Regions from separate parts of the Streptomyces sp. NPDC050422 genome, predicted to be linked through region 1. Evidence: riboswitches for the same ligand, from Rfam matches in the RefSeq annotation. Region 1 holds a riboswitch; each other region holds the start of a gene.
The links. A riboswitch is a leader RNA that binds a small molecule or an ion and turns the genes downstream of it on or off. The one in region 1 is predicted to bind cobalamin.
Positions count from the first base shown of each region.

Region 2: linked by a shared signal. The riboswitch ahead of ACIBJG_RS15720 (ribonucleoside-diphosphate reductase subunit alpha) and the one ahead of ACIBJG_RS31670 (cobalamin biosynthesis protein) in region 1 are both predicted to bind cobalamin.
Region 3: linked by a shared signal. The riboswitch ahead of ACIBJG_RS07275 (ABC transporter substrate-binding protein) and the one ahead of ACIBJG_RS31670 (cobalamin biosynthesis protein) in region 1 are both predicted to bind cobalamin.

Region 1 is NZ_JBITIE010000023.1:74,820-78,073, reverse strand. Features, by position in the region: gene ACIBJG_RS31680 (anion permease) at 24-1,292, shown strand; gene ACIBJG_RS31675 (hypothetical protein) at 1,318-1,575, shown strand; cobalamin riboswitch at 1,737-1,868, shown strand; gene ACIBJG_RS31670 (cobalamin biosynthesis protein) at 2,003-3,031, shown strand; gene ACIBJG_RS31665 (cobyric acid synthase) at 3,028-3,254, shown strand, end outside.
Region 2 is NZ_JBITIE010000009.1:106,945-110,198, forward strand. Features, by position in the region: gene ACIBJG_RS15720 (ribonucleoside-diphosphate reductase subunit alpha) at 1-1,577, opposite strand, end outside; cobalamin riboswitch at 1,717-1,848, opposite strand; gene ACIBJG_RS15725 (GNAT family N-acetyltransferase) at 1,896-2,408, opposite strand; gene mctP (monocarboxylate uptake permease MctP) at 2,529-3,254, opposite strand, start outside.
Region 3 is NZ_JBITIE010000004.1:214,158-217,411, forward strand. Features, by position in the region: gene ACIBJG_RS07265 (acyl-CoA dehydrogenase) at 1-1,303, shown strand, start outside; gene ACIBJG_RS07270 (hypothetical protein) at 1,300-1,452, shown strand; cobalamin riboswitch at 1,572-1,759, shown strand; gene ACIBJG_RS07275 (ABC transporter substrate-binding protein) at 1,795-2,862, shown strand; gene ACIBJG_RS07280 (FecCD family ABC transporter permease) at 2,922-3,254, shown strand, end outside.

The sequences.
Region 1 (3,254 bases):
CCGTCGAACGATTGCCTGGGTAAATGGAACACATCACGCTGCTGCTCGCGATTGTGATCGTGACAGCTCTAGTGTTCGATTTCACGAACGGTTTCCACGACACCGCCAACGCGATGGCCACCACCATCTCGACCGGCGCACTCAAACCCAAGACAGCGGTGGCCATGTCCGCCGTTCTCAACCTCGTAGGCGCGTTCCTGTCGGTGGAGGTCGCCAAGACGATCTCCGGCGGGATCGTCAACGAAGACGGGCTCAGAACCGAGGTCATCTTCGCGGCGCTCGTCGGCGCCATCCTGTGGAATCTCCTGACCTGGCTGGTCGGCCTGCCGTCCAGCTCCTCCCACGCACTGTTCGGCGGCCTGATCGGCGCCGCGGTGATGTCGGCGGGCTGGTCGTCGGTCGACGGCGGCACCGTCGTCACCAAGGTGCTGCTCCCCGCGATCGCCGCACCGGTCGTCGCCGGAATCGCCGCACTGCTGGCCACCAAGCTGACGTACCGCATCGGCGGGAAGGTCACGGGCGGCGCCCAGGAGAAGGCCACCGCGAAGGGTTACCGCGCCGGCCAGATCGCCTCGGCCGGGCTCGTGTCGCTCGCGCACGGCACCAACGACGCACAGAAGACCATGGGCATCATCACGCTCGCCCTGGTCACCGGCGGCGTCCTCTCCCCCGGCTCCAACCCGCCGGTCTGGGTCATCGTGTGCGCCGGTCTCGCCATCGCACTCGGTACCTACCTGGGCGGCTGGCGCATCATCCGCACCATGGGCAGCGGCCTGACCGAGCTGAAGCCGCCGCAGGGCTTCGCCGCCCAGACCAGTGCGGCCACCGTCATCCTGGCCTCCTCGCACCTCGGCTTCTCCCTCTCCACCACTCAGTCGTGCTCCGGTGCCGTCATGGGTGCGGGCCTCGGCCGCAAGGGGGGCGTGGTCCGCTGGTCCACCGCCACCCGCATGTTCGTCGCCTGGGGCCTGACCCTGCCGGCCGCAGGTCTGGTCGGAGCGGGCGCCGAGTTCCTCACCAAGCAGGGCACCTGGGGTGTCGTGGTCGTCGCGGCGCTGCTGATCGCGGGCTCCGGTGCGATCTGGGTGCTGTCCCGCCGCAAGCCCGTCGGGCACGGGGACGTCGCCCCGGGCGGCCAGGACGCGGACGCCGAGCCCGCGGGCGTCGTCACCACCGCCATCGCGGCCGTCAGCCCGCCGCCCACCACGGCTGCCCAGACCCACGAACTCACGGCCACCATCCCGGCCCCCGCCGGACCGGTCACCGACCCGGCCCGACCCGCCACGGTCTAAGAGCCTCCGGTAAGGACAGATCCACATGAACATCGACTGGGCAGCCCTCGGCACCGTCTTCGGCGTCTCCCTCGTCGCCACCGTCGCGCTCGTGGGCCTCTTCACCCTCGGCATCGTCGGCCTCTCCAAGCAGCAGGAACCGGCCACGCAGGGCGGATCGGCGAGCGGTTCGGCAGGTGGCTCGGCGGGCGGTTCGCTCCTGCTGGTCCGCGCCGGCGCGTACGTCTGTTTCGGACTGTGCGCCGCGGCCGTGGCCTACGGCATCTATCTGATCGTCGCCTGAGCCCCACCACCCCCTTCCCGCTCATCCGCATCGGGCCGGACGCACCTCGTGTGCGTACCGGCCCGATGTGCGTCTCAGCACACTGCACCGTCGCAGGTCAACGGCGAGTTGACGGGTGTTCGCGGGGCGTGGTGGACTGCCGGAGCCATTACGGCGACAGCAGAGGAAGCCGGTGCGAATCCGGCGCGGTCCCGCCACTGTCACCGGGGAGCAGTCCCCCACCACGGAAGTCACGGTCCACGCAAGCGGACTGGAAGGCCGGGGGAACTGCGGATCCGGAAGCCAGGAGACTCTCGTCGCCGTCACGTCGAACCAGGGCGCGGACCCTGAGTGAGGACATATCGCCATGCCCGGCTGCCGTGCGTCCGTCCCTGTGCAACCCATCCCAGGTCCCCAGGTCCTTCGAGGCGCAACGGCCGGCTGAACCGTGCGTGCCGATCGCGTCTTCGCGTACGGCGCCACGGCCGGTCTGATCGGCGATCTGCTGCTCGGTGACCCCCGCAGGGGGCACCCGGTCGCCGCCTTCGGGCGGGCCGCGGCAGGCGTCGAACGCCGTCTGTGGCGCGACCACCGCGGGTGGGGCGCACTGCACACCCTGGTCTGCGCCGGAGGCGCCGCCGGGGGTGCCGCACTGGCTGCCCGTGCGCTGCGCCGCCACCCCGCCGCGTCCGTCGCCCTGACCGCCGCCGCCACCTGGTCCGTCGTCGGCGGTACGTCGCTGGGCCGCGAGGCCCGGTCGATCGGCGACGCCCTGACCGCGGGCGATCTCGACCTGGCCCGGGAGCGGCTGCCGCATCTGTGCGGCCGTGACCCGCAGTCCCTGGACGGTCCGCAGATCGCCCGCGCCGTCGTGGAGTCCGTCGCCGAGAACACCTCGGACGCCGTGGTCGGCGCCCTGGTGTGGGGTGCGCTGGGCGGCGTCCCCGGACTCGTCGGGTTCCGGGCCGCCAACACGCTCGACGCGATGGTCGGCCACAAGTCGCCCCGCTACCGGCGTTACGGCTGGGCCTCGGCCCGTCTCGACGACCTCGCGGGCTGGCCGGGCGCCCGGCTGACGGCCCTCCTCGCCGTCGCGGCAGGAGGAGACCCGCAGGGCGCGGTCCGGGCCTGGCGGGTCGACGCGGCCAAGCACCCGAGCCCCAACGCGGGCCCGGTGGAAGCCTCGTTCGCCGGTGCGCTCGGCGTACGGCTCGGCGGGACGCTCGCCTACGGCGGCCGGGTCGAGCACCGTCCCGTGCTCAACGGGGAGACGGGCCGTGCGGTGGAGCCCGCGGACATCGAGCGCGCCGTACGGCTGTCGCGCAGGGTCAGCGCGCTCGCCCTCGGCGTGAGCGTGGCGGCCCGGCTGGGCGCGGGGCTCGCGGCCCGGCGGATCGCCGGCCCCCGCACCTCAGCACTCCGTACGGCACCCCCTCGTACCGCAGCACCCCGACTCTCTGGACGGAGACCGACATGAGCGGCGGACTGCTGGTCGCCGGGACCACCTCGGACGCGGGCAAGAGCGTCGTCACCGCGGGCATCTGCCGCTGGCTGGTGCGCCGGGGCGTGAAGGTCGCGCCGTTCAAGGCGCAGAACATGTCGCTCAACTCCTTCGTCACCCGCGAGGGCGCGGAGATCGGCCGCGCCCAGGCCATGCAGGCCCAGGCCGCCCGGGTGGAGCCGACCGCCCTGATGAACCC
Region 2 (3,254 bases), on a different contig from region 1:
AGCTGGAAGAAGACGTCCTGGAGCCCCATGGCGCCCAGACCCACCGGCCGCCAGCGGGCGTTGGAGCGCCCGGCCTGCTCGGTCGGGTAGAAGTTGATGTCCACGACCCGGTCGAGGAAGGTCACGGCGGTACGGACGGTGGCGTCGAGCCGCTCCCAGTCGATCGTGCCGCCCTCGACGAACGCGCCGAGGTTGACCGAGCCGAGGTTGCAGACGGCCGTCTCGCCGTCGTCCGTGACCTCCAGGATCTCCGTGCACAGGTTCGACGAGTGCACGACACGGCCCGGTTCGGCGGTCTGGTTCGCGGTCCGGTTGGAGGCGTCCTTGAACGTCATCCAGCCCTGGCCGGTCTGTGCGAGGGTCCGCATCATCCGGCCGTACAGCTCACGGGCCGGCATGGTCTTGCGCGCCAGGCCCTTGGCCTCGGCGGCCCGGTAGGCGGCGTCGAACGCGTCGCCCCACAGGTCGACCAGTTCCGGCACGTCGGCGGGGGAGAACAGCGACCAGGTGCCGTCCGCGTCGACCCGGCGCATGAACTCGTCGGGGATCCAGTGCGCCAGGTTGAGGTTGTGGGTGCGCCGCTGGTCCTCGCCCGTGTTGTCGCGCAGCTCCAGGAACTCCTCGATGTCCGCGTGCCACGTCTCCAGGTAGACGGCGGCGGCGCCCTTGCGCCGGCCGCCCTGGTTGACGGCGGCGACGGAGGCGTCGAGCGTCTTCAGGAACGGCACGATGCCGTTGGAGTGCCCGTTGGTGCCGCGGATCAGCGAACCGCGGGCGCGGATGCGGGAGTACGAGAGGCCGATGCCGCCCGCGTGCTTGGACAGGCGCGCCACCTGGTGGTAGCGGTCGTAGATCGAGTCCAGCTCGTCCAGCGGGGAGTCCAGCAGGTAGCAGGAGGACATCTGCGGGTGCCGGGTGCCGGAGTTGAAGAGCGTGGGGGAGGAGGGCAGGTAGTCCAGCCGGCTCATCAGCCCGTACAGCGCGGCGACCTCGTCCAGGGCGCGCTCGGAGGTGTCCTCGGCGAGCCCGGAGGCGACACGCAGCATGAAGTGCTGCGGCGTCTCGATGACCTGCCGGGTGATCGGGTGGCGCAGCAGGTAGCGGCTGTGCAGGGTGCGCAGGCCGAAGTAGCCGAAGCGGTCGTCGGCGCCGTCGGCGAGCGACTGCCCGACCAGCGCGTCCAGGGCGGCCGCGTGGAGCGTGACGAACTCGGCGGTACGGTCCGCGATCAGGCCCTCGCGGTGCCCGACGGCGACGGAGGCGGAGAACGACGTCGCGCCCTGCCCGGCCGCCTCGTCCGCGATGGTGCGGGTGAGGAGGCGGGCGGCGAGCCGGGAGTAGGCGGGGTCCTCGGAGATCAGGCCCGCGGCGGCCTCGGTGGCCAGCGAGCGCAGTTCGGCCTCGTCCGACCGGGCGTTGCGGCCGCGCAGCGCGGCGGCGGCGACGCGTCCGGGGTCGGTGTCGGGCAGATCGGCGGTGAGGTCGGTCAGGGTCCGCAGGAGTACGGTCCCCGGTCCGTCGCTCGTGGTTCCCGTTGACTCGGCCACGGAAACCGGATCGGCTGGCGCGATGGTCACGCGGTGCTCTCCCTCGCTCGGCTCGGGGCCTTCGGGGGAGCGGGGGCAGCCGGACGGAGCGGGACCCGGCAGGGCAGCGCTCCGTGCGGCGTCCACCGGCCCATCCACGAGGCCCGGACGTCTGGGCATCCGGATCGGTCGAGCCGGATGCGCTGTCGGCAGGACCTCGGACTCGGGGGTGCGCAAATGCACACCGAATACACCGTTGCGGGACAGTTCCGGATTCGCACCGGATTTCCCTGCGGCGACAGCAGGCATGAGCATACATGTGGGGGCTGCCGGTTGCGGCAGCCCCCACATGTTGTGTCGTGCTCGCTGTTACGCCGGAGGGCGCAGCTCCAGACGGTACGTCAGCAGCTTCAGGTCCTCGATGGGGTTCCAGTCCTTCTCGGGGGTCCGTACGAAGCCGAGGCGCCCGTAGATCCGGTGGGCCCCGAGCATCGCCGGCTGCGTCGACAGGACGAGCCCCGTGACCCCCGCGGCGCCCCGTGCGCGGTCGATGCAGGCCCGTACGAGCGCCTCGCCCGCCCCGGCGCCGCGGGCCTCGCGGGAGACCGCCAGCATCCGGAACTCGGCCTCGTCCGCCGCCGCGATGTCGGCCCACGGGTTGCCCGGCGGGGCGTAGGTGACCCCGCCCAGGACGCGGCCCCGCGCGTCGGCCGCCACCAGCACCTCGGCCTCGGCGGCCCGGCGGGGTACGTCGCGCAGCTGCACCAGGTACGGATCGTCGGCACCGTAGTCCAGGAGCCCGTCGCCGAGATAGGCCTCGGCGGTGATCTCGCCGAGGAGTGTGTGCTCGGCGGGCTCGACCGGCCGGATCGCTATGTCCATGGGCGGAAGTCTGCCGCACGCGGGGGCCGGAGCCGCAAGGGTTTTTCTGCGGGACACGCGAACGGGCCGCCGCACCCCAGCCCGCAGGGGTGCGGCGGCCCGCTCACGCGTATCCGGCGGTCAGTGGCCGCCCGGCGCACCGGCGGTGGCCGGCGGGAGCTCCGCCTTCACGCCGGGGTCGCCCGCGTCCGCGGTGTAGTCGCCCGGGGAGGTCTCGTCGATCCCGGCGGGCGCCTTGACGGCGTTCAGGACGAACGTGAGGACGATGACCACCACGACGTTCAGCACGATGGCCGTCAGGCCGATGTAGCCGATCTCGCCGAGGCCCGGGATCTCCTTGGAGGACCCGCCGAAGTGCTTCTGGGTCGGGCTGGCGACCCCGTACGCGGCGAGCGTCCCGTAGGCCATGCCGACCGCCCAGCCCGCGAGCAGCGCCCAGCGGTGGAACCACCGGGTGAACAGCCCGCCGACCAGGGCCGGCATCGTCTGGAGGATCCAGATCCCGCCCAGCAGCTGGAAGTTGATCGCGACCGTCTTGTCCATGGTGAGGACGAAGGCGAGCGCGCCGACCTTCACCAGCAGCGACACCAGCTTGGAGACCTTGGTCTCCTGCGCGGGTGTCGCGTCGGGCTTCAGGAAGTCCTTGTAGATGTTGCGGGTGAACAGGTTCGCCGCGGCGATCGACATGATCGCGGCGGGCACCAGCGCACCGATGCCGATCGCGGCGAAGGCCACGCCCGCGAACCAGTCGGGGAACATGTTCTCGAACAGCTGCGGGATGGCCAGCTGGCCGTTGTCCACCTTGACGCCGGCGGCGATCGCCATGAAGCCGAGCAGTGCGAGCAG
Region 3 (3,254 bases), on a different contig from region 1:
GATCGTCGACGGCTCCGACCACGGGGTCTTCCTGCTGCTGGTGCCGCTCACGGACGCGGCCCGGGCCCTGCCCGGGATCCGGGTGCGCCGGCTTCCCGCCCGGATGGGCAGTCCGGTCGACCACTGCCTGACCTCCTTCGACCAGGTCTTCGTGGGCCGTGGGGCGCTGCTCGGCGGCGCGCAGGGGCGGGTCGGCGACGACGGGGTGTTCCGCAGCGACACCGAGGGGCGCAGGCGCCGCTTCCTCGCCTCGATCGGACGAGTCACCACGGGCCGGATCTGCATGAGCGCCAGTGCGGTGGGCTCCGCACGCGCCACGCTGGCCGTCGCCGTCCGCTACGGAGGCCACCGCCTCGTCTCGGGGGGCCGCTCGGCGCCGCCGGTGCCGGTCGTCGCCCACCGAAGCCACCACGGCCCCCTCGCCGAGGCCATGGCCACCGTCTTCGCGATGAGCCTGCTGCACCGGCGCGTACTCGACCGGTGGGAGAAGGCCGCTGCGCGGCCGCCCGCGGAGCGGGAGGCGGCCGAGCGGCTGGTCGACATCGCCAAGGGATGGATCACCTGGCAGGCCCGGTCCGTGATGGTCGAGTGCCGGGAACGGTGCGGCGCCCAGGGTCTGCTGGAGAACAACGGCATGACCGAGCTCGTCACCGGGATCGAGGGCGCCATCACCGCCGAGGGCGACAATCTGGCCATCCACTCCCGGGCGGCCGCCGGCCTGCTCTTCGACGCGGCACGGACCCCGCAGGAGGAGCCCGCCGCCGGCCCTCCGAGCGGTGACCTCGCCGACCTCCGGTTCCTCGGACGGCTTCTGGACCAGGTGGAGCGCATCTGGTTCGCCCGGGCGGCCGCACGGATGGCGCAGGTCCCCGGCGGCGGCCCGCTGGAGCGCTGGAACGCGGCGTCCGGCCCCGCGCTGCGGGGCGTCGAGGCCCATGCGTACCGGCAGGCGGCCCACGCGTACGAGAACGCGCTCGCTGCTCTGCCCGGCGGCGGGGCCCGTGAGCGGCTGGGTGAGCTGGCCCGGCTGTTCGCGCTGCGCTGGGTCGCCCGGAACAGCGGCGACCTACTGGCCGCAGGCCACCTGACCGCCGGTCAGGTCGATGGACTGACCGAAGCCACCGAGCAGCTGGTCGCCGCGGTGAGCCGCCATCTCCCGGAACTGGCCGCATCCTTCGCACTGCCCGGGGAACTGCTCGCCGACTGGCCCATCGCCGGAGCCCACTACACCGACGCGTACGACGACCCGGGCGCCGCCTGGCACACCACCGTGGCCCGGGAACCGGCTGGGGGCGCGCGATGACGGGCACACCGCACCGGACGGCGGACGCGGTCCGGCGGCTGGGTCTGCGTGTCGTCCTGCTGGCCTTCTGGGGCACCGCCGCCGCGCTCTCACGGTGGTGCGGGGGGCCGCTCACCAGTGGTGGCGAATCGGTTCGCCGCAAGGCGTAACCGGAGCGAGGGCCTCCCGGACACCCCGCGGCCGGGGTGGTGCGCGGCACGCGGCCCCGGCCGCACCCACCGCCCCGTACCGCCGGGGTGCACTGCCGCTGAGCTGCGCGGAGGTGCGTGGTAGCGTGCCCGGAGCCAGTCGAACTCCACGTAGGGGTCAGGGAATCCGGTGCGAATCCGGAACTGACGCGCAGCGGTGAGGGGGACGGGCGGGGCCACGGCCACTGGGAGACCCACGGTTTCCCGGGAAGGCGTCCCGTCCGCATGAACCCGAGTCCGAAGACCTGCTGGCGCCCACGGTCCGGTACCGGGCCGCGGAACTCCGTACACCGGGCCCCGCGCATGGGCCCAGAGACGCCGAGGTACTCCGTGCCGCCCATAACCGGCCGCGCCCGCTCCGCCGCCCTGCTCACCGCCGCCCTGATCCTGCTGACGGCCTGCGGCGGCGGCAAGGACGGCACCGCCGCCAAGTCCCAGGGAGCCGACGGCTATCCGGTCAACTTGAAGAACTGCGGACGCACCGTCACCGTGGACGCGGCGCCGAAGCGCGCCGTCCCGGTCGACCAGGGATCGACCGAGATCCTGCTCTCGCTCGGCCTCGCCGGCCGGCTCGCCGCCACGGCCACCTGGACCGATCCGGTACTGAAGGGGCTGGAGAAGGCCAACGCGGGCGTCCCGAGGATCTCCGACAACCGCCCCTCGTCGGAGAAGGTCCTGGACCAGGAGCCCGACTTCGTCAGCGCCTCCTTCGAATCGACCCTCGCCAAGGGCGGTGTCGCCCCCCGCGAGCAGTTCGAGAAACTGGGTGTCCCCACGTACGTCTCGCCCGCCGACTGCACCGCCAAGGACAACAGCAAGGACGGCGACGGCGTCCGCACCGGCGCCCTGACCATGGACAGCGTCTACGCCGAGGTGCGCGACCTGGCCAAGGTGTTCGGCGTTCCCGGGCGCGGCGAGAAGCTCGTCGCCGAGCTGCGCGCCCGGGTGCGGAAGGCGACCGGGGGCATCGACGCCTCCGGCACCTCCCTGATGTACTGGTTCGCCAACTCCGAAGCCCCGTACCTGGCCGGCTGCTGCGGTGCGCCCGGCATCATCACGCGGGAACTCGGCGCGGAGAACGCCTTCGCCGACACCCACGAGGAATGGCCGCAGATCAACTGGGAGACCGTTGCCGACCGCGACCCGGACGTGCTGGTCATCGGTGATCTGACCCGCAAGTCGCAGACCGCCGAGAGCGCCGCGAAGAAGATCGCCTTCCTGGAGTCCAACCCCGTCACGAAGAACATGGACGCCGTCCGGCACAAGCGCTACGTGCTGCTCAGCGGCCAGGCCATGAACCCGACGATCCGGACCGTCGAAGGCGTGGAACGCGTCGCCGCCGGGCTGCGTACCTTCGGGCTCGCGGGGTGACGGACAGCGAACAGGCCGCGCCACCGCGCGAGGACGCGGCTGGGTGCACCCGGGGTGTCCTGTCCACGCGGGGCATCCGCAGCGGGCTCCTGTGGGCCGCCGGACTCCTGCTGCTCGCCCTGTCCGTCGCCCTCGCCGTCACCATCGGCCCGGCCCGGATCTCCGTCGCCGACGTCTGGTCCACGGTCGCCTCCCACCTCGGAGCCGGTGAGTCGCGGCTCAGCCCGATCCGCGACGGCATCATCTGGAACCTGCGCATGCCGCGCACCCTGCTCGCCGCGGTCTGCGGCGCGGGGCTCGCGGTCTGCGGCACGGTCATGCAGTCGCTGCTGCGCAACCCTCTCGCCGACCCGTTCGTCCTCGGGGTCTCCTCCGGAGCCTCGACCGGCGCG